Regions from separate parts of the Streptomyces sp. NPDC046862 genome, predicted to be linked through region 1. Evidence: riboswitches for the same ligand, from Rfam matches in the RefSeq annotation. Region 1 holds a riboswitch; each other region holds the start of a gene.

Region 1 (4,231 bases):
TCGTGGACCTTCAGAAGAGGCGTCCATGACAACCAGCGACTACCAGGAGGGGACCATGTCCAGCATTTCCAGGCGCTCACTGCTGGGGTATTCGGGGACGGCGGCAGCGGGGGCGGTGCTCACGTCGGCAGGGGCGGCACAGGCCGAGGAGGACGGAGCGAGCACGAGCGACTCGGCGGCGGTCGAGTTCCCGCCCGGCACCGAGTTCCGCGGCAGCGTCGCCCTGCCCGACTCCGACACCACCGTCGAGATCAGTTTCACGCTCCTGAGCGCCCAACACGCACCCGAGCCGTACCGGCTCACGGAGCTGGATATCGCGAACGCCCTGAACGAGCTCGTCATGTCGCACGGCTGGTCACCGATCACCTTCAGGGGCAGACCCGCCCCCGTCGCGATCAACTGACCCCCGGCACGCTCAGCCCCAGGGCGCCCCGGACCGCTCCGGTCCGGGGCGCTGCCATGTCCACGCCCGGCGAGGCCCCGCCCTGGTTTCGCTCTCAGCGTGCCCCGCCCCTCTGACCACAGAGACGTACGTCCTGTACATTTTTTACAGAACTCGATCAGAGGAGGCGCCCGCCATGAGCCGACCGTCCGCCCGCTACGTCCTGCCGGAGTTCACCGAACGCACGAGTGCGGGCCTCAGGACGATGGATCCGTACTCGAAGCTGCTGGAGGAGCGGATCGTGTTCCTCGGGACGGCGATCGACAACACGTCGGCGAACGACGTGATGGCTCAGTTCATGTATCTGGAGCACGCCGCGCCGGACCGGGACATCTCGCTCTACATCAACTCGCCGGGCGGCTCGTTCACCGCGATGACGGCCCTCTACGACACGATCCAGTACGTCACCTGCGACGTGGAGACCGTCTGCCTGGGCCAGGCGGCGTCGGCCGCCGCGGTGCTGCTGGCCGCCGGCACCCCGGGCAAGCGGTCGGCGCTGCCGGGCGCCCGCGTGCTGATCCACCAGCCCTCGCTCCACGAGCCGATCCAGGGGCAGGCGTCCGATCTGGCCATCCAGGCCGACGAGTTGATGCGCAACCGCCGGAAGCTGGAGGAGATACTCGCCCGGCACACCGGTCAGAGCGCCGAGCGGGTGAGCGACGACATCGAGCGGGACAAGATCCTGGACGCCAAGGCGGCCATGGAGTACGGCCTGGTGGACCGGATCATCCCCAGCCGGAGGACCTCGCGCGACCTGCCCGGCGCGAGGTGAGCCGTCGATGCTCCCACCGGACCTGCCGCCGCTGCCCGCGCTCACCCGCGCCGAGGCAGAGTTGATCGACCGCTACCTCGACGTGGTGGACCTGCTCGGCCGGATCAACCCGGCCCGCCCCGGCGACACCTACCGCGGGCTGCGCGCCGCCCAGGCCCTGGTCGCCAAGGCGACGGCCCTGCGCGCCGCGCTCGAACTGATGCACACCCGGGGTGAGAACGAGGTGCACGCACCGACTCTCGCGCGGGCCCTGCGGGTCCTCGACGGTGAGCGTCGTACGGCACGCATAGCACTGCCTCCCGAACCGGAGGGCTGACGCACCGGCACGGATCCGGGTCGCGTGCCGAACTGACGAGGCGTCCGGTCCGGATCTCGAACGGACCAGAGGACGTACCGACGAACGGGGCAGATTTCGATCCCTTCTCGGGCCCAGGAAAGTTGCGCAACCCGCGTACCACAACGGCGGAATCGACTGTTTCTTCGCTGGTCCGGCGCTCGTCGGCCTCCTTGACTCCCGGGCGTGGGAATGGCTGTCCACCCGAACGGGTGAGTGGTGAGTAACCCCACAAACTGCCGATTCCGTTCGCCGTTTTGGACATTCGTGCGTCAAGATCCGTACCTGACGACAAGCCCCCGCCACCGCGGCGGGGCGGTCCGGGCGGACGCCGAATCCTGCCGCCGCCCGGATGACCGGTCGACAGGAGTGGATCGGCAGGAGTGGAGGACCCAAGCACGACGGGTCGCCGGAGCGTCAGTTCCGAGCAGCCCTTGGGGTGAAGCCGCGGCAACGCGGCCGGGCAACTTCGCCAGCCCGAATCCGACAGGTCATCCTTCACAGGCGGCTGACGAAGGGTTGCGCATGACTGCGCTCAATCGTGTCCCGTCGCTCATGGTCCGGGCCGGTACGGCCTCGGCTCTCACCATCGCCGCAGTGGGCGGCAGCATCGTGGCCCCTGGCGTCGCGTCAGACGCGGAGGCGGCCGCCCCGGCGACCAAGGCCTTGCAGGTCGCGGCGTCCAAGAAGGGCTCGCCCTACAAGTGGGGTGGCACGGGCCCCAAGAGGTTCGACTGCTCCGGGCTGACGCTGTACTCGTTCAAGAAGGCGGGTAAGAAGCTCCCCCGTACGGCCCAGGCGCAGTACAACAAGACGAAGCACATCTCCGCCAAGAGCCGCAAGGCCGGAGACCTCGTCTTCTTCCACTCGGGCTCGAGCGTCTACCACGTCGGCATCTACGCCGGGAAGGGCAAGATCTGGCACTCCCCGAAGAGCGGAGAGGTCGTGAAGCGAGAGAAGATCTGGACGAAGAGCGTCTGGTACGGCCGGGTCCGCTGACCCGCCCGAGGGGCGACGGCGGTGAGGGCAGCCGTCGCCCCTCGGGGTCCAGCGGCGGTCCCGCGCGGGGCCCAGCGCCTCGCGTGGGCCCAGCCGCCTCGCCGGGACCTGACCGTCCCGCACCGGGGGCCCGGCCCGTGACGTGACGTGCCCGGCCGGCGCCTCCCGGTGCGTGACGCGGGCCGGGATGGTTACTCGTTCATCCATGTCCGACAACCAGAGTGCCCACCGGGGACGCAACGAGACACCCCTGGAGAGAGCCGACCGCAACTTCGTCGAGCTGCTCCAGGAGCTGCGCGTCACCCAGACCGGTGTGCAGATCCTCTTCGCCTTCCTGCTGACCCTGGCGTTCACCCCGCGCTTCCCGTCCCTCGACACGGTCCAGCGCGTCACCTACGTCACCACACTGCTGCTGGCGGTCCTCGCGGCGGCGCTCTTCACGGCCCCGGCCGCGCTGCACCGCTCGCTCTTCCAGCAGAACGCCAAGCCGCTCATAGTCCAGGTCTCCTCCCGGCTGGCCACCGTCGGCCTGGGTGTGCTCATGCTGGCGTTCACCGGGTCGGTGCTGCTCGTCGTGGACGTGACCCTGGAGCGGAGCGCCGGTGTCGCCGCCGGGGCCGGCACGTTCGGCGCCTGTGTCGCGTTGTGGTGGGTGCTGCCCCGCTTCGTACGGCGGTCCGGCCTCCGCGGGGACGCTGCCGCCACATCCACACGGTCTCCCGAACGGTCTCCCGAAGCGGTGCCGCCCGGAGACCGGTGAGGCCCTGGTCGCGGGCCCGTCCGCTCAGGGATCTTTCTGCCCCGCGGCGGTGACCGGCTGGACGGGGATCGTCCACGGCAGTTCGATGGCCACCGTCTTGCCGCCCTCCCGGGTTGGTCTGACGCTGAGTCTGCCGCCGCACTCGGCGGTCAGCCAGCGGATGATGACCAGGCCCCGGCCGTTGTCCTGCTGAACGGCCGCGGGCAAACGTTTCGGAAAGCGCGGGTGGCTGTCGGTGACGCCGATCCGCAGCTGCTCGTCACGGTCGAGCGCGATGTCCACGGTGAACGTGGGTGACTGCCCGAACGTGTGCTGGACGGCGTTGGTGGCGAGTTCGGACACGATCAGCCGTACGGTGTCCGCGACTTCCGCGTCGCTCGGCAGGCCCCATTCGGCCAGCACGGTGGCGACGTATGTGCGAGCCGCGGAGACCGAGGCTGGATCGCTCGGCAGAGTGACGGATGCTTCCTGATGGTCTGCCATGGCGACGTCGTCCCTTTCCCACGGGACCGGAGTCCGACACGGAGCCGGATGGATTCGAGTACGGTCCCGGACTGGTGCTTCGCGCCAGATTGCCATCACCAGGGCCGTCGCGGTGCCGATCCACCAAGATATGCATATATCTGTCGCTCGAAGCGGTGAACTCTCCGACGACCGACCGTATTTGGGCGGGCCTTTCGGTCCATCCTCTACCGTCGCCCCCGGCACCGCGGCCGGGCGGAAGGAGACGACCCATGCAGTACGGTCCTGCGGTGCGCCGACGCAAACTCGGCACGGAATTGCGTGACCTGCGCACCCGCGTCGGCCTCACCAGCATCGAGGCGGCGCGCCTCGTCGGCTGGCACCAGTCGAAGGTGAGCCGCATCGAGACCGGCTCCAGTGGAGTGAAACCGGCCGACGTGCGCCGCCTGCTCGACGCGTACG
Region 2 (4,231 bases), on a different contig from region 1:
CAGCGAGACCCCGGCCGCGCGGTACGCCGCCTGTGCGAGCCCCGAGCAGTCGAAGGCGTCGGGACCGGTCGCGCCCCACACGTACGGGCTGCCGAGCTTGCCGTACGCGTACGAAAGGGCCGCGGCCGCCCGTGGGTTGGGCGCCTGGGCGGTGGAGGGGGCCGCCGGGAGGGGGCCGAGGTCGCGCGCCGTGGCTCCGGACCGCGATGCGCGCCCCGCGCCGCCCGCCGCGTCCAGTCGCGCCCGCTCGCCCTCCGGCAGCCGCGCCAGCAGACGCCTCGCCTCGCCCAGCTTTCCGTTGATCGTCCGCTTGTGCCGCTCCATGGCCGCCTGCCGGGACGCGAGCCGCGAGAGTTCGATGTGCGCGGCACCTCGCAGTTGCTCGATCTCCCGCAACTGCGTGCGTGCGCTCGCCACGTCCGACGCCTGACGGCTGCCCATCCGTTCCGCGAAGGCGGCACCGTCCAGGTACGCGTCCGGGTCGTCGCTCAGCGCGAGCCGCACCGCGGGGTCGATGCCACCCTCGCGGTACTGCGCCGCCGCCATGGAACCGAGCTTCTCGCGCGACGAGTTCAGCTCCTCCGTCCGGCGCGCCGCCTCGTCCCGCAGGTCCTCCAGGCGCTCCCGTGCCTCGCCGGCCCTCTCCCGCGCGCCGTTGTACCGCTCGGTCGCGACCTCAGCCTCCTCGTACAGCCTGTTCACCTTCGCCTGGGCCTGCGCCGGTGTGCGTTGCGGTTCGGCGTGCCCGGTGCCGTCGAGGCCGGCCGCGCCCGCCGCGCCCGCCAGGGCGATCGTGAAGGCGGTACGAGCCGTGTTGCCGCCGAGGAGGCGCTGTCGGGGCCTGCGGTGCGCTGGCAAGTGGGCGTCACGTCCTTTCGTACGACGCGACCGAGACGGCCTGTGGGCCGGGACCACCGTGGGGGTCGGCGGTCGCGCGTCCGGCGGCGGCCCGCACAGGGGGAGCGAGCCGCCGCCGGACCTCTCGGCGGAGGTGTCCGGCTGCCGCCCCTGGTTCGGGCGGCGGTGGGGAGCCGGTCACCTGGGGGAGGACGGTAAACCTGACGGTGTCCGCTCGGTAACGCTATGTGCGGAATTGGTGTGGACGGACCGTCGGGTGACCGTATGCGACCGCGATCCCCGCCTGGCGTCACCGACTTCACGCAGAGCGATGACCGATGCGGTGGTTATGCGCCAACGGGTGGCCGAGCGGTGCTATGGAGGCGCAGATGGCGCCTATCTGGCGCCTATGGCGTCTATCTGGAGGCGCATATGGAGGCGCGCAGACGCAGCCCATGCTCGGCGGCGGAAGCCGGGGCCCCGGTGCCCGGCCGGGCGAGGGCTCCTGGTTAGGCTCCGGCTCCATGGACGTACTCATCCATCTCTTCGTCGCCCTGCACATCATCGGCATAGCCTCCCTCCTGGGCGGATTTCTCACCCAGGTGAAGGCGATGGGTCAGGGGGCGGCCCGTTTCGTGCCCGCCATGCTGCACGGCGCGCTGACGATGCTCATCACCGGCGCCGTCCTGGTAGGCCTCAACCAGGCCGACGATCAGCCGGTCAACAACATCAAGATCGGCGTGAAGCTGGCCCTGCTGGTCGTGATCCTCGGGCTCGTCTATGTGAAGCGCGACGAGGAGCGGGTGGAGAAGGGACTGTTCGGCCTCGTGGGCGCCCTGACCACGGTGAACATCTTCATCGCGGTGCTCTGGACCTGACAGCCACCAGTCCGGCCCTGGCCGTCGGCGAGAAGCCGAGCGCCGACCAGGGCCGGAGGGGTGGTCGTTACGCCGACCGTTACGCCGGCCGCACCACGCTGTGGATCGCCGACTCCCCGTCGTAGAAGATCGACTCCTCGCGGACGTAGGCCCCCGGCTTGGGCGCGTGGATCATCATGCCGTTGCCGATGTAGAGGCCGACGTGGCTGATGTCGTCGTAGAAGAAGACGAGGTCACCGGGTCGGGCGTCGGCGAGAGCGACGGTCCTGCCCGCGTTGACCTGGTCGTACGTGGTGCGCGGCAGGTCGACGCCGGCGGCCTTCCAGGCGGCCTGGGTGAGGCCGGAGCAGTCGTACGAGTCGGGGCCGGTCGCGCCCCAGACGTAGGGCTTGCCGATCTGGACGCGGGCGAACGCGAGGGCCTTGGCGGCCTTCGTGGCGTAGGTGGAGTCCTCGGCCGGAGCCTCGACCGTGGAGGTGCTGCCTGCTGTCTGCTCCTGCGCCGCCTGCTGCTGCGCGGCCTGCTGCTTCTCCGCCTCGGCCGCCTGCTGCCGCGCCAGCTCCGCCGCCCGGCGATCGGCCTCCTCCTGCTTCTCCTTCTCGATCGCCGCGAGGCGGGCCTTCTCCTCGGCGGTCAGCTTCGTCAGCAGCTCACGGGCCTCGGTGAGCTTCGTCTGGACCTGCGCCTTGGACGACTTCAGCGTGGCCTGGGAGTCCGTGAGCGACGCGAGGCTCTCGGTGGCCTCCTGGCGCTTCTGTGCCGTCTCCGTCTGCTGCGTGATGTAGTCGTCGACCACGTCCTTCTGACGTTCCGTCAAGCGGTCCATCAACTGGGTCTGGTCGAAGTAGTCCTGCGGGTTGTCCGCCAGCAGCATCGCCGCCGTGTCCGGGGAGGCGGCGCCCGTCCGGTACTGGGCGGCGGCGAACGAACCCAGCCGCTCCCGGGCCTCGTTGAGCTTCTCCGTGCGCTGGGCGACATCGTCGAGGAGCGTGGAGACACGCTTCTTCTGCTTGGTCGTCCTCTCCTCGGCCGCGTTGTACTTCTCGGTCGCCGACTCGGCCTGGCGGTAGAGGTCGCCGACCTTCTTCTCGACCTCTTCGAGGCTCGGTTTGTCGTCGGTCGAGGGCGCGGCGTTCGCCGTCTGGGAGAACAGGGCCATGGACGTCAGTGCCGCCGTCGCCAGGGCGGGCGTCCGTATGCCTGTGCGCGTCCGGGCAGGACGCGGCTTTCGGTGCGGCGCCATGAAAGGCGGGCTCCTTCCGTTGTCCGCCTACCGAGTTAGCTGTCGGGTTCGGGCGCTTGCGTCGGAAGGTGTGCCCTACGGTCCGTGCCGCGTACGGCAGGTGGACCGATTCACCCCAAGGTCGGTGGGTCCCCGGCTCCGGCTCCCGTGAGGGTGCGCCGGACTCGGCGGAGGACGCCCGGCCCGGCGACGTTCGCCGGTTGTGTCGAGCGGCCCACAAGAACGCTAGCCAACTCGTGTGGCCTCTGTGAAGGTTGATGCGCGATATGCCCGATACGTTTTCGTGACCTTGACTCAGGACGTCGCGGATCGTGGCGAATCCAAGGGGATATAGGGGGACTCGTTCGTGGTGCGAGCTCTGCCCTTCTTGGCTTCTTTGGTGGTGAACGGGTGTTTTGGTGGGCGAGGTGACACGTGCGCTCACGCGTGCTCACGTGTGCGGCACGGTCACGAGTGGTGACGATGCGAACCTGGACGGTGAGGATCGCCCCGGCGATCGGCTCCGGAAGATCGCCGACCGGACGGGGAGAGGGTCGAGTTCGCGGGGTGGCCCCTCGCTGTCGGTGGGGCGGCCTAGACTCGGAGAGCGATGAGCAGCCTCTTTGACGACAGCTTCCTGGCGGACCTCAAGGCCCCGCGGGCCCACGAGGAAGAGCCCCCGCCGCCGCCCGAGGACGAGCACGTGCCGGAGCCCGTTCCGGACGACCTGTTCGGCGGCCGGTTCGACGTGCCACCGGACAGGGACGCGTACTACCGCGACGGCGCCCCGCGCCCCGCGGTGGACCCGGCCACGCTCCTGGAGGGGCTGAACGAGAACCAGCGTGCGGCAGTCGTCCACTCCGGCTCGCCCCTGCTCATCGTGGCCGGTGCCGGCTCCGGCAAGACCCGCGTGCTCACGCACCGCATCGCCCACCTCCTCGGCGAGCGGCACGTCCACCCGGGCCAGATCCTCGCTATCACCTTCACCAACAAGGCCGCGGGCGAGATGAAGGAGCGCGTCGAGCAGCTCGTCGGCCCGCGGGCGAACGCGATGTGGGTGATGACGTTCCACAGCGCCTGCGTGCGGATCCTGCGGCGGGAGAGCAAGAGGCTCGGCTTCACGTCGTCCTTCTCGATCTACGACGCCGCCGACAGCAAGCGGCTCATGGCGCTGGTCTGCCGCGACCTGGACCTCGACCCCAAGCGCTTCCCGCCGAAGTCCTTCAGCGCCAAGATCAGCAACCTCAAGAACGAGCTGATCGACGAGGAGGACTTCGCCGCCCAGGCCACCGAC
Region 3 (4,231 bases), on a different contig from region 1:
TGGCCGTCGGCGAACCGGACAGGTCGTCGGTGAACGTGACGGTCGAAACGGGATCGCTGGAGATCCTGGAGGGAACGGGCGGGCTCAAGGCACTCACCGATGCCGACCGGGCCGAGATCAAACGGACGCTTGCCGGCGCGGCCCTGCTGCACACCGCGGGACACCCCACGATCACCTTCCGCTCCACCCGCGTCACCGGAACGCCGCAGTCCTTCGAGATCACCGGGGACCTCACCGTCAAAGGACGGACCCGCCCTGTGACGGTGCACGGGACGGCGCACGGGAACGGCAGTGACGACGGGCTCCTGCGATGCTGGGCGACCGTCACGCAGTCGACCTGGGGTATCAAGCCCTACACCGCGTTCCTCGGCGCGTTGCGGCTGGCCGACGACGTCCGGATGGAGTTCGAGGCGGTCGGGCTCGAACCGGCGGGCGGGCTCGAAGCAGCGGAAGGGCTCGGGTAGGCACCGCGGGCGCACGTCACGGCGGCCCACCCGAGCCCCGCGCTTCGTCACACGGGCCGCACCACGCTGTGGATCGCCGACTCCCCCGCGTAGAGGATCGGGTCCTCGCGCACGTGGGGTCCCTGACTCGGTGCGTGGACCATCATGCCGTTGCCGACGCAGATGCCGACGTGGCCGGCGTTGTCGGTGAAGAACACCAGGTCGCCGGGCTGAACGTCCGACAGGGCGATCGCACTGCCGGCGTACGCCTGGTCCTGGGCGGTACGCGGGAGCGTCACCCCGGCGGTCTTCCAGGCGGCCCGGGTGAGGCTGGAACAGTCGTACGACCCCGGTCCGGTCGCGCCCCAGACGCATGGCTTGCCGATCTGCGCGCGGGCGAATTCGACTGCCGCCATGGCCTTCCCGCCGGCCCCGGTGACCGGTGCGCCGACAGCGCCGGAGGTTCCAACGGTGCGGAGCGCGCCAGAGGTACCGAGGTCGCCAAGGGCGCCGACGGCAAGACCCGCGCCGAGGGACGGGTCCGTCCCCGCGGGCCAGTCCGTGCCGGGAGACATGACCGTACCGGCAGACGTGGTCGTCCCGGGAGACATGACCGTACTGGTGGACATGGCGGCGCCGGGAGACATGACCGTACCGGTGGACATGACGGCGCCGAAGCCGGACGGGCCCTGTCCCTGCCAGTCGGCCTCGACCTCGGCCACGTGGCGAGCCTGTTGCGCCGTCGCGTGCCAGGCGTCATCGGCCGGCGGCAACTCGATCGACGCCCACGGCGTACTCCACTGCGCGACGTGTCCGGAGAGCAACTCCCGGGCCGCGGCGAGCTTCCTCCGGTTCTTGTCCTTGGCTGCCCTCAGCGAGGACTGCCGGGTCTCATCGGCGGACGCCGGCCGGGCCGCCGAGGCCTTCCGCCCGGTCTCCGGCGCGGCCGGCAGACCGGCCAGGGGTCCCGCGGTGAGTCCCGCCGCGGGAACGGCGGTCAACTCGGTCGCAGGTCCGGCGGGCAGCTCCGCCAGTGGTGCGGCGGGCAGCTCCGCCACTGGTCCCGGGGCCGTCTCCGCGGCAGGTCCCGCCGTCAGCTCCGGAAGGCCCCGGCCTCCAGGTTCCCGCGCACGGTCGGGGCGCACGTCGTCGGGGCGCATGGCCGGGAGCGAGGGCCGGGCCTCGGGCAGGCGGTCCGGCCTGAGTTCCGGTGGCAGCACGGCGGGGACCGTCGGGCCCAGCTTCGCGCGGGCCACGTCGAACCAGGGCTTCACGATGTCGTCGAGGGCGGGATCCATGCGCCCGCGCCCGGCGCCGGGCACGGGCGCGACACGCGTACGCCGCCCCGAGGCCATCGCACGCGTCGCGTTGAAGTTCCCGGTGTCGGTCTCGGCCCGGTCGTAGAGGTTGTGGATCCTCTGCTGGACTTCTGCGCGGCTCGGCTCTTGCGCCATGGGGACGTACTCACTCCTTCCATCCACCGCCTACCGAGTTAGCTGTCGGGTTCGGGCGGATGTCTCCGGAAGGTGTGCCCTACGGTCACCACCCGGTGGGCAGTCGACCGATTCACCCCAATGTCGGTTGGGTCCCCGGTTCCGGCTTCCGCGACGGTGCACCGGATTCGGCGGAGGCCACGCGACCCGACGAGGTTCGCCGGACGGAGTCGTGTGGCCTACCCATTAACTTAGCCAACTTGTGTTCCTTGTGTGAAGATCGGAGCGCGAAATGCCCGTTCCGTCAGTGTGACGTTCACCCCAACACTCCGGGCCGCTCCCGCACTTGACCTGGGCGGCCTGCTTGCCTGGACCACACGACCGGTACGACCACGGTCCCGCCACGGGCCCACCACGGAAAGGACCTGCCCCCATGCGTTACGCCGTCCTCGGCACCGGCATCGTCGGCCGCACGATCACCGCCAAGCTGACCTCCCTGGGTCACGAGGTCACCATCGGCACCCGCGACCCCGCCACCACCCTCGCCCGCACCGAGCCGGACGCCATGGGCAACGAGCCGTTCGCCACCTGGCACTCGGCCCACTCCGACGTGCCGCTGCGGACCTTCGCCGAAGCCGCCGACTTCGGCGAGACGGTGGTCAACACGACCGCGGGCGCCGCCACGCTCGACGCACTCGACGCGGCGGGCGGCGACGCCCTGGCGGGCAAGGTACTCATCGACATCACGAACGCGCTCGACTTCTCCCAGGGCATGCCGCCCACGCTGAACCCGGTCAACACCGACAGCCTCGGAGAGCGGATCCAGCGCGCCTTCCCCGGTGCCCGGGTCGTCAAGACCCTCAACACCGTGAACTGCCTCGTCATGGTCGAGCCCGGCCGGGTCGCGGGAGCGCACAACGTCTTCGTCTCCGGCGACGACACGGGAGCCAAGAGGCAGGTCACCGAGTTGCTGATCTCCTTCGGCTGGCCCGAGGGCGACATCATCGACCTCGGCGGCATCGAGACCGCCCGGGGCGCCGAGATGCTCCTGCCTCTCTGGCTGCGTCTGTACGGGACCCTGGGCCACGCCGACTTCAACTTCCACATCCAGGGCGCCCGCTGACCACCACCGAACCGAACACTCGATCGACTGGACCGGGCGCGAGAGCAGGCGCAGGCTGAGGAGACGGGGAAGGAGACACAGGCAGAGACACACAGACTCAGAGGCAGATCAACCAGGAGTGATCAGGATGGAAGACAAGCAGTGGACCGTCCAGATCCACATCACCGAGGACGGCGACGACACCCAGGCACGCGCCGTGCTGACGACCCCGGACACCTCCACGGTCACGGGACGGGGCGCGGCCAGGCGCAACCCGGTCGACCGGCCCGTCCCGGAGATCGGTGACGAGCTCGCCGCCAGCCGCGCACTGGAGGATCTGGCGATCCGGCTGCACGACGTCGCCTCCGACGACATCGTCCAGCTGACCGGGCCCGTCGAACAGTGACGGCACCCCCTCCCACCGGGGGCTCTCACCCCACGGGCCGCGGGTGATTGTGCCGAGCGGACGCCGCACCGGCCTGCTGGGCACATTGGTCGGCGGGGCCTGGCGGGGGGCCATGAGCGGAGCGCCGCGTCCAGCGCTCAGGCAGCGGCCGCTGCCGGGCGCCGGCCGGCCACGTAGGTCTTCCAGAGCTGGATGAGCAGACGCATGACGATCGCCTCGATCACGGCGACCGCCACCTTGGTGAGGAGCGGGGCGAGCAGGTGCGACACAGCGGGCGGCCTTTCTTGTGCGTGCAGGTCCGTACCGCTCCTTTGTGCGGGCCCGGTGCTTCGTGCGGCCGCTGTTCTGGTGGCGACAGGGTTAACTGTCAGTGACGTCGGGGGGTGACGGCTTCCAGCGCGGCCGGCAGCAGGACGGATCCCGCTGCCGCCGTCAGACCGATGGTCCATCCCGCCGGACCGAGGGGCCGGCTGCCGAAGAAGTGGCTGAGGCCGGGGACGGACACCACGAGGACGAGTGCCACGAGCGACCCCACCGCGGCGAGGGCGACGAGGGGATCGCGGCCCGCGTCCGTGAGCGTCTGCAGGAGCTGGGAGGCCACGAGGGCGACCAGGGCGACCGTGCCGGCCCGCGCCCGTGTGCCCGTCATCCGGGCGACGATCCACGCGCTGCCCGCCGCGGCGGTGGTGATGGTGGCGCGCAGGCGGAGGTGCCGGGTGAGGGCCGCGCCCAGTGAGGCCTCGGGACCTTCCGCGAGCAGCTTCTCGGCGCTGCCCGCCGGGGGCCGGGCGGCGATGGCCATGGCCGGGAGCATGTCGGTGAGGACGTTGACGAGGAGCAGCTGACG

Evidence for each region. Region 1 has a riboswitch for cyclic di-AMP ahead of AB0959_RS05105 (C40 family peptidase). Riboswitches for the same ligand answer to the same signal wherever they lie in the genome.
Region 2: another riboswitch for cyclic di-AMP. It lies ahead of AB0959_RS22340 (NlpC/P60 family protein); the one in region 1 lies ahead of AB0959_RS05105 (C40 family peptidase).
Region 3: another riboswitch for cyclic di-AMP. It lies ahead of AB0959_RS22605 (NlpC/P60 family protein); the one in region 1 lies ahead of AB0959_RS05105 (C40 family peptidase).

Annotation. Positions count from the first base shown of each region.
Region 1 covers NZ_JBEYXP010000003.1:354,850-359,080, forward strand. Annotated here, with positions in the region: gene AB0959_RS05090 (hypothetical protein) at 56-403, shown strand; gene AB0959_RS05095 (ATP-dependent Clp protease proteolytic subunit) at 579-1,214, shown strand; gene AB0959_RS05100 (hypothetical protein) at 1,222-1,530, shown strand; cyclic di-AMP (ydaO/yuaA leader) riboswitch at 1,868-2,070, shown strand; gene AB0959_RS05105 (C40 family peptidase) at 2,074-2,547, shown strand; gene AB0959_RS05110 (DUF6328 family protein) at 2,753-3,307, shown strand; gene AB0959_RS05115 (ATP-binding protein) at 3,332-3,790, opposite strand; gene AB0959_RS05120 (helix-turn-helix transcriptional regulator) at 4,042-4,231, shown strand, end outside.
Region 2 covers NZ_JBEYXP010000019.1:123,719-127,949, reverse strand. Annotated here, with positions in the region: gene AB0959_RS22350 (NlpC/P60 family protein) at 1-858, opposite strand, end outside; gene AB0959_RS22345 (hypothetical protein) at 1,362-1,715, shown strand; gene AB0959_RS22340 (NlpC/P60 family protein) at 1,795-2,958, opposite strand; cyclic di-AMP (ydaO/yuaA leader) riboswitch at 2,967-3,138, opposite strand; gene pcrA (DNA helicase PcrA) at 3,548-4,231, shown strand, end outside.
Region 3 covers NZ_JBEYXP010000020.1:5,350-9,580, forward strand. Annotated here, with positions in the region: gene AB0959_RS22600 (YceI family protein) at 1-464, shown strand, start outside; gene AB0959_RS22605 (NlpC/P60 family protein) at 512-1,897, opposite strand; cyclic di-AMP (ydaO/yuaA leader) riboswitch at 1,909-2,080, opposite strand; gene AB0959_RS22610 (NAD(P)-binding domain-containing protein) at 2,310-2,999, shown strand; gene AB0959_RS22615 (DUF1876 domain-containing protein) at 3,127-3,384, shown strand; gene AB0959_RS22620 (hypothetical protein) at 3,522-3,653, opposite strand; gene AB0959_RS22625 (HAD-IC family P-type ATPase) at 3,752-4,231, opposite strand, start outside.